Flexistipes sp.: one gene and its partner. Each later gene encodes a partner of the first gene's protein in a complex. Links are inferred from orthologs where the notes say so. Each region holds a gene or a part of one and is shown in the gene's direction. Other genes may lie near its edges.

Region 1 (6,702 bases):
AATAACACAACCTCAGCTCAAATGCAAATATTTTCAAAAAAATTTACAACGGCAAAACTTTTTTAATTATCTGCTACAATAAATTAATGCTTTTTATTTATTTTAACATATTATCTCAAATTTTGCACTCTTTACACGTCTTTGTTCACCCTGTTAAATATCAGCTTCGCTGATTGCCTGTGGCATTTAACAGGGCAGGCAGTGAAAACGACGAAGCAATCTCTCTATTTTTCTTGTTTTGAGATTGCCACAAGCCTGTTTCCACAGGGTTTCGCAATGACAAAACGAAGTGCGAAACTTGATATAATATTAATGGGGAGGAAAGTTAAATATAGTGGAAATATATTCATAAAAAAGGCGGCTCAGCTGAGCCGCCTTTAAGTGTTTTGCTTATTCTTATTGAGGCTGAGCACTCAAAAAATTCAAAGCCTGTGTTATTGCAAGCCCCTGCATATTTTCCACATAGGTCTGGTTCAGATAACCAAACGCTTCGGGATATAAATCGTTTAAATTAGAAGTATTAAGCATGAATCCATGATTGACCCAGTTATCTCCGCTGCCGAACATATACCAGCCGGCAGAAGGAGAAGCTATCGCACCTGAAGCTGCTGTATCATCTCCGGTAATTGTTACTCCGGGATCAAAATTATAAGCATGCGCAAGTACTTTATTTGATACATTGGGTATAACCGTATCATGGTTTGCAGACTGAAGCAGAACTTTACCGCTTATCGCTGTATTGTCAGCAAAATAAGCTGGATCCACAGGATCAAGAAGCAGCTGAAACACACCGAGTGTTGTATAGTATTCGATACTGTGCTTTTCAAGATTCAGTGTCGAAAGCAAATCTGTTATCAGACTGTTTGTAGCTTCATTGAGCAGCACCGCATAATTGCCGCCGCCGACATTCAGCAAGCCTTTATTGATAAAATTACCCGCCTTTTGTCCTTCTGTAGCCTGCAAAGCAACATTTGATGTGGTAATATTATCAACATTCATAAGCATAGAGCCCGTAATAGATCCCATCGACTGCCCTGCAAGATACAGAGGTAATCCCTGACTGACGGCCTGCAGGCCGAACATTTTTGTGAGTGTATGCATATCCAGAAGTGACTGGTAAATATTAAGTCTGTCATATATTGGATTGTCCGTTAAATAACAGCTTCCGGACTGAGTTTCATCACAAATTGTCTCAGACAAATCTGCATTTAAAACTCTGCCTCCATGCCACGGCAGATCCATACCCACTACCATATAACTGCTGAACTCATTGGCAATTAAGTCGACATTGGATTTACTCCCTCCGAGACCGTGCTGAAATAAAACAATGCCATTTGGAGTTTGAGTGTTTACAGCAGTTTTCATTGAAACATTGTCATATAGAGAGGAATTGTCAAATATAGAAGTACAAACAGCACCATAATTCGACTGATTATCCGGAAAATTATAATTTTCCAGTATAGCCTGAATAGATGCAAGCTCATAAAGATTAGGCGACTTAAAATAGGTTGTACCGTCACTGACTACTGGAAGTAAAGTTGGATTTTGTGCGTACAAGTTTTGACATAACAAAGGCAAGTCACTCAGAGCATCCACTTCAACATATTCATTCGAGGCATTATCCGCAGACACATTAGCATAACTGTATCCTTCGATAGAGCTATTGTCGATAATGGAGAAATCTTTGGTTAATAATGCTTGCTGTATTACACCAAAATCCTTCAATCCCAACGTTTTATCAGCTGTGGTAAATGTGAATATTTCAAGAAGATTTTCTTTTCTCTTACCCGTCAGGTTTGCAGCTATATCCCAAAGCGGATCATAAATACTGCAAAGATTTTGCAAATCCTGAGAATCGAGAGTACTGCAATTATCCGTATCCCTTAATGTTTTGTAAATTGGAGAAGGCATTACAGGATAACCACGGTAATCCTTAAGATCCCCGGTTATAATTACAAGATACTTGTGACCGGCTGCCATAGGGTTTAACGGATAAACATTGATTATATTACCGTTTTGTTTAATTTCGATATCAGTAAAAAAATTGTTGGCAGTTGGATTAACCTGATAACCTGTCAAATCAAATATTCTGATACTATTGTATAGAGAAGTGCTACTCAGCTTAATATCGCTCGCCAGGGGAATGGCAATCGGTGTATTGGGGCTGAGACCCTTAATATTCAGTGCTTTGATAGCTGAATAAAGAGCTGTTTCAGAAGGACCCACTGCCTGTGCTGTCAGATTAACAATGCCACCTGTTTCCTGCCACATAACATCATTGGGAAAAGGTATGGACATATTCGATTCAGCAGTATCAAACTTCAGACGATTATAACTTACAGTCTCCACATCATCCGAACCGCCTCCGCCGCATGAAACCAAAACAGAAACGGAAAATAATATAAACAAAACATACGTAATTTTTCTAAACATATAAAACTCCTCCTGAAAAAATCATTTTATTTAAAATTTATAGGAAACATTTACACCGAAGATATGTGCATCTATATCTTTAAATTCCCCTGTAAGTTCCGGTGCAACATAACCGTACGGAGCTTTCTTACCCACTTCATTATCAAATTCTCTGTTTTCATCATCAAGATAATTATACGCAACGTCTATTGTTAACCGGTGAAAATTGAATCCAAGCCCCACAGCATACAGCCATCTGTCTCCGGAAGGTACAAGAGGATCAACAGTGTCATCCGGGATCGGTGAATAATCTCTGATAATACCCGCTCTCAAATCAAGCATCTTGTTAACACTATACTGTGCCCCCAATCTTATTGCCCATACATCTTCCCAGTTTTTGGGGCTTACTTGCTGGCTTCCGTCTTCAAATTCAATCTTTAATTCATCATAAGATGACCAACCTGTCCACTGCCCGTCCAGTTCAAAAGTAAATTTACCTATTTCGTAAGAAGTACCTAAATAAAGAATTTCAGGTAATGTTATATCAGCACTTCCCGTTTTCTGAATATTCATGGCAGGCACCGGGCCGCTTCCAATAAGATAACCTGAAGGAAGTGACAATTCAGCAGTTCCGTCTTTTATTTCATGTTTAATTTCGCTTCTGTAGGAAATCCCGGCTTTCCAGTTTTCTGTAATTTTATAATGAACTGCAGCATTCCACCCGTAAGCCCAGTCATCTGCAGTAAGCTTGGAGTCACCGTCTGAATTAAGCATTAAAATACTCCCGTTATAAGGCAACATTGCAAGCTTATTTTTCAGTGTAATATCCATATTTTGGATATCAACACCCGCTGCTACACTTATTTTGTCATTGATTTTATAGGCAATATTCGGATTAATCGTCATCGTAATAATCTCGGCCTTCGTACCTCCGGTAACGTATCTACCTTCCCAATTTTCAGGCCATTCTGTTGCAAGACCGTAATTTGAAAATACCGCCAACCCTGTACTTATTTTTTCGGTATTTTTCATCGTGTAATAGAAGTTTGGAATAAAAAAAGTATTTACATCTGCATCTGTGGTTTTTCCTGTGACATCACTCTCAAATGAAGCTCTGGGTGTTATCGGTGAAACACCGAGAGAAAGGTGGGCTCTTTCAAGCTGAGTAATTCCTGCAGGGTTAAAGTAAAGAGCAGACGGATCATTCGCCTGTGCAACAAAAGCCCCACCCATACCGAGAGCTTTAGCCCCCTGTTCATTAATCTGGAAACCGTTAGCAAAAACAAATGTTGGAAATAGTAAAGCCATAAATACGTATAAAAACGCTATCTTTGCCTTTCTCATAAAGCCTCCTTTATATTGGTATTGTTAAAACATATATTAATTTTTACTAAATGGCAAGCTTTTTATAATCATATACAAAAAGATGTTATATATTTACTGAGCGAACAAGCATTCAGTTTATACATTCATTATAATTGTTTTAAATATTGGCTACCAAAGAAATAATTGCCTAATAAAAAAGATGCAAGCATATTAATATTTGTGCTATGAAATTATTCTGAATATTTCAACCTGTGTTATCAGAACACTGTTATTTTTAACTTTGAACAAAAATATAGACACTATTAGAGCTTAAGAGCTTTGAATAATGTGTTTTTCTCAGTTTTAGGCCAGGGCACTTAATTATTAAGTGCCCTGGTAGTCCCGCATGCTTGATAATACAGGGTTTCGAAATAAACTTTGTACGGCTGAAGCCGCGCTTACTGAATTATTCAAAGCTCAAATTTTATAAACATAACGAGACTTTCAGGGAGAGGTTGTAGATGTTTTATATCAAATCATTTTGAAAGCTTTACCGGATATCGTAAGGTTTGTTGGCTCTGAGTTTCTGACCCACATAATATGACTTATTAACCACCAGTTTCACAAAACGCCTGTCAAATCTAATACTCCCGAAATCCTCTCCAAAAAACTCAAAAAAATCATCCTCCACTTTCACATAATCCACATTAGGACTTTCACATACAACCTGCTCACCGCTTTTAGCCGAATAAAGGTTCAATGCGTCGCTTTCATTCAAAATAATGGCGTCCGGATAGTCCTTTTCATCGGCCTCATCGGAAATAATTATTGTATTTTTCATGGACTGCCTCCCTTGGTTTCATCTGTTCTTATTATAACATGAATATGATATTTTAAAATACCCCGCTTTTCAACTTCCCTATCTCACCATTTCTCTACTTTACTACTTTACCACTTCACCATCTATCTGCATCCAATCATATGAATATATAATCGCACTTTTTTCTTGCATCTTGTTTTAAAACCGATAGAATATGTATTTCAAACCTATGGAGGTATACAATGGGACTTAAAGGGCTTTTATTTGACAAAATAAAAAAAGTAAAGACGGCAAATAAAAAAGAAATTAAAGAAAACTTATGGATTAAATGCGATAAATGTCAGGAAATAAGTTATAAAGACGAGATAAAGAAGAACTTTCACGCCTGCCCGTCATGTGGAAACCATTTTAAAATTTCCGGAAGGGAAAAAATTCAGATTATTGTTGATGAAAACTCTTTTGTTGAAATCGATCAAAACCTTGTTTCCCAGGATCCATTAAAATTCAGAGACTCTAAAAAATATACTGACAGACTTAAATCTGCTACTAAAAAAACAAAACTTAATAATGCATTCATTTCGGGAATAGGCAGTGTAAACGGCAGAAGTGTTAACATCGGGGCATTTGAATTCAGTTTTCTCGGCGGCAGTATGGGCAGTGTCGTTGGTGAAAAAATTTCCCGCCTGATAGAGTCTGCAATTGTCAATAAAAATCATGTTATCACAATCAGCTGTTCCGGCGGTGCACGTATGCAGGAAAGCATACTCTCGCTGATGCAGATGGCCAAAACTTCAGCCGCTCTGAAAAAGCTTGAGCGCTCGGGACTGGCTCATATAAGCATTCTGACAGACCCCACAACGGGCGGTGTCACAGCAAGTTTTGCAATGCTCGGTGATGTTATAATAGCCGAACCCAATGCTCTTATAGGATTTGCCGGCCCGCGTGTAATAGAACAAACAATCAAACAAAAGTTGCCGGACGATTTTCAGAAATCCGATTTTCTGCTTGAGCATGGAATGGTTGACATGGTTCTGCACAGAAAGGACTGGAAGCCCACCATTTCAAAAATGCTGGATTTTTTCGGATAAATGGATGTAACTTTATCCGACTTTTTTAATTCACGCAAAGAATTCAAGCAATTGGACCTTACTCTTGACCGCATTAGTAATGCACTTACGGATATCGGTTTTAGTGAAAAAAACTTAGGAAAAATTGTACATATTGCAGGAACAAACGGAAAAGGCTCCACAGCTTATTATCTGGCACAGATGCTTCGCAAAGACGGCTGCAATGTGGCTATGTTCACTTCTCCTCATATAGATGATATCACCGAGCGTATACAATACAACCTCGAAAACATAAATTATAAAGATTTTCAGCATTTATTTCATAAGAACCTGAACATAATTAAAAAACATGCCCTGACATTTTTTGAGGCACTTACATTAATAGCTTTTGATTTTTTCTCGGACAAAAGTCCCCACATCTCAATCATAGAAACAGGTCTCGGCGGCAGATACGATGCTACAAACATTTTAAATAAGAAAATCCCTGTTATCACAACAATTTCTCAGGATCACATAAAATTTTTAGGTAAAAATATTTACAAAATAATTGAAGAAAAAATTGCCATATGCAAAGATAATTCGGATATCTTCATAGGAGACAACAAAAATTTTATTAATACCCATATATCCAAGCTTCTACCAGACAAAAATCTTTATTTTTTAAAAGATTCAGAAAACCTGGATACGGCAGATATTAACTTTTCTCTGTCATCTGAAATTTATAAATTTATTACAAACAAAGAGATTGAGATAAAAGCTGTAAATTTAAAAACTCTGCCCTGCAGAATGGAAAGAATCGGAAATTTCACACTGGACGGCGCTCATAATATCGCTGCTCTTTACAGAATCCAGAAATCAAAAGATAGATATGATGCCGTAATATTTTCGTGTACAAACGAACGGGATGTGGAAACATCTGTGAATATTCTTAAAACAAAAGCAAAAAAAATCTATCTGACCGAAATACCGGACAATGACAGAAGCATAGATATTTCCAATATTGACATTGACGCAGTTTACAGGATAAAAGACCCAAAGATAATAATAGACAGTTTTTTAAAACAAAATGAATTGCAAAAGGTATTAATAACAGGCTCA
Region 2 (6,598 bases), on another replicon or contig:
AAGTGAAGATGTTTCAGAAGAAGCCGGGAAACAAATTGAAAGGCTTGAGAAGTGGCTGGATAATGTGAGAAAAGTAAAAGAGAAAAGGGATGTTTAAACGTATACTTGATACCACACTGGATTATGTTCAGGGCGTGAAACTCCTGGCGCTCTTTGACAAGGACGGTTTTATTGTCGAGAAAACGAAAGACACATCGAACAAGTCCGAAGAGATAGCTGCAGAGTTTTCATCTGTTTTGAGATACATAGATAAAGTTACCACATTTTTGGTTACAGGCAAAATGAACAGAATGGTGATCGAGTGTGACAATGATATTTTTTATCTTTATAAAATAAACAAATATTATTATATCATTGGCGTGTTGGAAAAAAATACAATTATCGGCAAACTTAATTATGTTTTAATGATGCTTGAGCCTGAATTAAGAAAGGAGCTGGATATCTAAATGAATATTACAATTATTAACGGCCCCAACCTAAATATGCTGGGACAAAGGGAAAAAGAACATTACGGTGATTTTTCTTACAAAAAACTGGTGGATACCGTTAAAGAACATGCTGCTTACAAATCCGTGGAATTGGATGTTTTTCAAAGCAACCATGAAGGAGAAATCGTATCCAAAATTCAAACTTCAGAATCGGATTGTTTTATTGTAAATGCCGGAGCTTATACACATACAAGTATAGCTGTAAGGGATGCACTGGCAGCAGTCAGCAAGCCTTTTTTGGAAGTACACATATCCAATGTATATGCCAGGGACCGTTTCAGGCACAGCTCATATCTGTCAGATATCGCTGAAGGTGTTATCTGTGGTCTGGGGATTTATTCTTACATTGCGGCTATCGACTATTTTGTTCACAAATATTCTTCTGTTTGACAATAAAAAAGGGGTAACAATGAACAGACTGGAAAAATTTCAGGCGGAACTTTCCGCCCGGGGCATGGAATGTTATATTGTAACGGATAATTCACATGTTTACTATCTGTCCGGATTTACCGGTACAGCCGGGTATATCGTTTTTGATAACGCTACTTTTATTTTCGTGACAGACGGTCGCTATGAAAATCAGGTGAAAAATGAAATTTCAGGTGATTTCAAAACCGAAATAGTAACGTCTTATATTAATTATTTTAAAGATTTAGCAGAAAGGAAAAAGAAGATTGCTGTGGATGCAAACTGTACCCTTGACTTATATTTAACATTATCCGATGAGACCACTGTTAATGTGGACAGGGATGATGTTATTTCTTCAATGCGCCTTATAAAAGACGAAAACGAAATTGAGCTGATAAGACAATCCTATAAAATCGCCGGAGATGCTTTTCTTGGCATGCTGGAAAATGTTGAATATAACATGACTGAATCGGTTTGGGCGGCAACGCTGGAATATAATATGAAAATCCGCGGTGCAGACTCGTTAAGTTTTGACACCATGGTGGCTTCCGGGGATCGTTCCGCTCTGCCGCACGGGCGTGCATCGGAAAAGAAGGTTAAAAAAGGTGAGCCGGTTATGGTGGATTACGGCTGTAAAAAATACTACTGCAGCGATATTACAAGAATAATTTACGATGCTGATAATAGTGCAGTCAATGAATTAATAGATATAGTGTATTCGGCTCTGCAAAAAGCGGTTGAGGTTGTAAAGCCGGGAATACTCTGCAGCGATGTTGATAAAACGGCGAGGGAATATATTAGTGATAAGGGTTACGGCAAATATTTCAACCATGGTCTGGGGCATGGTGTCGGTATAGACGTGCATGAAAGCCCGGCGTTCAGAAAAGATAATAATACAAAACTGAAGCCCGGGATGGTGCTTACCGTAGAACCGGGCATATATCTGCCTGATAATTTCGGCATACGACTTGAGGACACGGTTTTGGTGAATGAAACGGGTTGTGAAATTCTGAGTGGTGTGTTAGATAAATACGTTTATAAAATAATTAATTGAGGTGATAGATGGTGTTAACTCCGAATCAGTTTAAAAAGGGAAAGAAAGTGGAAATTGAAGGTGAACCATATTCTGTTGTCGAGTATCTTCATGTGAAGATGGGAAGAGGCGGTGCAAATGTCAGGACTAAGCTGAAAAGTTTGTTGAGCGGTAATGTTATAGAAAGGACATTTAAATCGGATGAGAAGATAAAGCAGCCGGATTTTGAAGAGAAAAGCATGCAGTATTTGTACAACGATGTGGAAAACTATTATTTTATGGATAACGAAAGTTTTGAGCAGATAGCTATTAGTGCCGAAGATCTCGGTGATATTGTCAATTATATGCCTGAAAACCTTAGTGTCGAGGTTCAGCTGTTTAACCAGAATCCGGTGGGTGTGGAACTGCCGAATTTTGTGGAACTTGAAATTGTCGAAACTGAACCGGGCATCAAAGGCGACACTGTTACGGGGGGAACCAAACCGGCAAAATTGTCAACAGGCGGAAGCATAAGTGTGCCGCTTTTTATTTCCGAGGGGGACGTGGTTAAGGTTGACACGAGAGACGGCAGCTACATAGAAAGGGTAAAAACAACCAAATAGGAGTGCAGTATGGATGTAAAAGAAATTAAAGAATTGGTAAGGTTTATTGAAAAAACATCTCTTACGGAATTCGAATATGAAAGTGAAACCGAACGTATATATGTTAATCGTGTTTCACAGATACCTTCAACCCCTGTTCAGCAGCAGGTTGAGACTGTGGTTAAGGAAGAGCGTAAAGCTGCTGAGCCTTCTGAAAAAAGAGAAAGTGAAGAAAAAACCAAAGAGGAAACTGAAGGGGTGCAAGTGAAAACACCCATTGTGGGAACATTTTATGAAGCTCCCTCTCCCGGTGCGGAACCTTTTGTGAAGGAGGGAGACACAGTAAGGAAGGGTCAGACGCTCTGTATTGTGGAGGCAATGAAAATTATGAACGAGATTGAGGCGGAGTTCGATTGTAAAATACTCAAAAAACTTGGTGTAAACGGCGAACCGGTTGAGTACGGTGAAGCCATATTTCTTGTGGAGCCGCTCTAATAAAAGTTGTGGGGTAGTCATGTTTAAAAAAGTATTGATAGCCAACAGAGGGGAAATAGCACTTAGAATTATACGGGCCTGCAAAGAACTCGGTATAGAAACCGTCGCTGTATATTCGGATGCCGATATTGAATCTCTGCACGTTGCCTTTGCTGATGAATCGGTTTGTATCGGTCCCAGGCAGGCTTCGGAAAGTTATCTCAACATAAAAAATATTATCTCCGCAGCTGAGATTGCTGATGTTGATGCCATTCATCCCGGATATGGATTTTTAGCGGAGAATCCTCACTTTGCAAAGGTTTGTGAAGAGTGCGGTTTTGAATTTATCGGCCCCTCTTTTGAACATATCTCCCTTATGGGCAACAAATCCAAGGCGAAGGAAACGATGAAGAATCTTGGTGTTCCTGTTGTTCCCGGCAGTGAAGGTGCCGTCAAGGATAAGGACGAAGGCTTAAAGATTGCCGAGGAGATAGGTTTTCCCGTAATAATAAAAGCTTCTGCCGGTGGCGGAGGCAAGGGTATGCGGGTTGCTCATTCGGAATTGAGTTTTCTGAAAAATTTTGAAACGGCAAAGAATGAAGCCAAAAGTGCATTTGGGAATGATGAGGTATATATAGAAAAATTTATTGAGGAACCCAGACATATTGAAATACAGGTTTTCGGAGACGGAGCAGGTGATGCCCTGCACTTTTTCGAAAGGGAATGCTCTATTCAGCGCAGGCATCAGAAGCTGCTCGAGGAAGGACCAAGCCCTTTTCTGACAGAAAGAATGAGAGAAAAAATGGGGAAGGTTTCTGTAGATGCTGTTAAAGGACTGGGTTATAAAAATGCCGGAACAATAGAATATTTGGTTGATAAATACGGTAATTTTTATTTTATGGAGATGAATACGAGGATTCAGGTGGAGCACCCTGTTACTGAGATGATAACGGGTGTGGATCTTGTTCAGCTGCAGCTGAAAATAGCAGCCGGTGAGCCTTTCGATATCTCTCAGAAGGACATTAAAATTATCGGTCATGCCATTGAGTGCAGGATTAATGCAGAGGATCCGGATACGTTTGCACCTTCTCCGGGCAAAATCGAAGCCTATTATGCCCCCGGCGGTTTTGGTGTGAGGGTTGATTCGGCAACCTATCAGGATTATATCGTTTTACCCTACTATGATTCCATGATAGCAAAAATGATTGTTTTCGGTAAAAACCGCGAGGAAGCTGTTAACAGGACAAAAAGAAGTTTGGACGAATTTATTGTTGAAGGAATCAAAACAACTGTTTCTCTGCATAAGCGGATACTTGTCAACCACGCTTTTATAAAAGGTGATGTCACAACCGATTTTATAGACAGATATATGAGAGAATAAAAAAGATATGTTGAATGTGTTTTCTGTATTCAGAAAAGTTGCCGGAAGATTTATTGTATTACTAAGCATCCTTACTTTCGGGTGCGCTCCTGCACATGTTTCTCTGAACACCTATGCTGAAAATACTTACGACTATAAATTTCTTAAAGCTGAGATGCTTTTGAATTCAGGAGAATTCGAAAGGGCGGTTGATATCTATGAGGAGCTGGCGGAAAAAACAGGGGATGCTTATCTTTACACCAAGGCAGCAAAAGTTTATATACATCAGCAGGAATATAAAAAAGCTGTGGAAATTTTAAAGAATGGTATAGATAGTGGCAGTATTGGTAATCCGGCAGAATTATATTACCAGCTTGCAAAAGTTTACTATGAAAATCTGCAGGAATTCCAAAGTGCCGGAAAATATATCGAAAAAGCGGTGTCAATAGAGAAAAGTAACAAATATTTTGAGCTTCAGGCGGATATTTATAAAAATATGAATGATTTTTCATCCGCTATCGGGGTTTACGACAAGCTTATCAAAAAAAATGAAGACGTTTCCTATTTCCTGCAGCGGGGAAAGTTGTATATGTATCTCGATCTGACTAAAAGGGCTGAAGAGGATTTTATAAAAGCTGTCAATATGGAAAAGAATCTTGAGGCCGCTCTTCTGCTTGCTGATATATATCTGAGAGAAAATCAAAACCAAAAAGCTATGAAATATCTGAAAATAGCTCAGGAAAAGCACCCCGGCTTAATACTTCCTGAATTGAAATTAGCAGAACTTTATATGGAATCAAATCGTTATGAGGAAGCATTAAAATATTATTCTCAAATTGTGGACAAACTTTCCGGAGAGCGAAAAATTTATGTCCTGAAACAGATGGGAAAAATATATCTCAAACAGAATAAATACAAAAAAGTAATCGAAGTTCTGGAGCAAGCCTATAATTTAGACAGCGACGACACCCAGTCAGCCTTTTACATTGCAGTGGCATATGAAGCTCTGAAAGAGTATGATAAAGCTGAAAAATATTACAAAGAAACGTTAAGGATAAGAAGTGATTACACTCAGGCCAAAAAGAGACTGGCTTTTGTTTACCTTTCCCAGGGAGCTTATGATAAAGCACTGGATGTTTTGGCGGATGTTTCGGAGGTTTACAAAGACGTTGATTTTTACAGAATAAAATCGGCTGTTTATGAAAGAAAGGGAAATTTGAAAAAGGCTGTTGATATTTTGAATAAAGGACTTAAATCCAACCCGGACAGTGAAACCCTTCTTATGAACAAAGCTTTTGTAACTGAAAAAAAAGGTGATTTGAATGAAACCATCGATATTATAAAGAAGGTTTTGAAGATAAATAATAACAATGATTCAGCGTTAAATTTTCTCGCATATCTGTATGCTGAAAATGATATGAAACTGACAAAAGCCCTGGAACTTGTCAACAGAGCTCTGGAAATTGACGGAAATAATCCGGCTTATCTGGATACAAAAGCCTGGATACTTTATAAACAAAAACGATATGAGCTGGCCAAAGAATATCAAAAAAAGGCTTTAAACCTGGCGCCTGAGGAAAAAGAATTAAGGGAGCACATGAGGTCTATTCTGGATGCCATGGGGATAAACAAGGGTGTTGATGAATATATTAAGGGTGATTAGTGCAATTGTTGTTTTATTTTTCACGGTAAATTGCGCCGTTAAGACACCCCAACTGGATAAAACGCAAAAAATTTCCAAAGAAGAAGCAGTCAGCAATGTAAGAAAACTCACTCCTGAGTTCTGCAGACTGAAGTCCAAGGGTGTATTCAGTTACGAAGACCGATTCAGCAAAGTAAAATTCAAAGGCACTATTGTCAAAACATGTGAAGGAAAATTAAAAATGAATGTTTTGGGGATGTTCGGGCAGGTATATCTGGAGGCGATATATGATGGAAATACTCTGGAGATAATTAAAGAAGGGGAAGATATAAGCAGCCGTTACGACAGTTTTTTCAGTGAAGAAAAGGTTGCACATTTGGTGAAATTGCTTTATGTGCCGCTGCTGATGCCTGATGAGGATTTTCGTTTTGATATATTTGCAAACCATTATGTTTTTTCCAAAAACGATACGGTGATTTATGCCGATGCTGATTTTGATATTGTCCGGATTAGGCGCGGCACAGAAGCCGTGGAATATAAATATGATGAGGATAAGCTTAAGATGCTGGAGTATAACGGAGCAGAGCAAATGTTTAAAATGCAACTGTACAA

Evidence for each region.
Region 2: the proteins of accD (region 1) and accB are in contact, whole or in part, in a solved structure (PDB 8UXZ), measured with the Escherichia coli proteins. The link is inferred for Flexistipes sp. from one-to-one orthologs.

What each region holds. Positions count from the first base shown.
Region 1 is NZ_JAXKVW010000006.1:46,829-53,530, reverse strand. What follows is about bases 3,745-6,702. They hold accD (acetyl-CoA carboxylase, carboxyltransferase subunit beta), read left to right. Parts: upstream 3,745-4,779; coding sequence 4,780-5,625; downstream 5,626-6,702. Other genes in these bases: UMU13_RS05855 (bifunctional folylpolyglutamate synthase/dihydrofolate synthase), read left to right, coding at 5,626-6,702; UMU13_RS05865 (hypothetical protein), read right to left, coding at 4,268-4,558; UMU13_RS05870 (OmpP1/FadL family transporter), read right to left, coding at 3,745-3,756. Outside these bases: UMU13_RS05875 (Ig-like domain-containing protein), read right to left, coding at 397-2,433; more of UMU13_RS05870, read right to left, coding at 2,464-3,744.
Region 2 is NZ_JAXKVW010000009.1:62,063-68,660, reverse strand. The notes cover bases 1,419-4,272. They hold accB (acetyl-CoA carboxylase biotin carboxyl carrier protein), read left to right. Parts: upstream 1,419-2,540; coding sequence 2,541-3,005; downstream 3,006-4,272. Other genes in these bases: accC (acetyl-CoA carboxylase biotin carboxylase subunit), read left to right, coding at 3,025-4,272; efp (elongation factor P), read left to right, coding at 1,959-2,531; UMU13_RS07505 (M24 family metallopeptidase), read left to right, coding at 1,419-1,950. In the rest of the region: UMU13_RS07520 (tetratricopeptide repeat protein), read left to right, coding at 1-97; UMU13_RS07515 (roadblock/LC7 domain-containing protein), read left to right, coding at 90-446; aroQ (type II 3-dehydroquinate dehydratase), read left to right, coding at 447-878; more of UMU13_RS07505, read left to right, coding at 898-1,418; more of accC, read left to right, coding at 4,273-4,365; UMU13_RS07485 (tetratricopeptide repeat protein), read left to right, coding at 4,373-6,007; UMU13_RS07480 (hypothetical protein), read left to right, coding at 5,985-6,598. UniProt on the Escherichia coli protein: This protein is a component of the acetyl coenzyme A carboxylase complex; first, biotin carboxylase catalyzes the carboxylation of the carrier protein and then the transcarboxylase transfers the carboxyl group to form malonyl-CoA.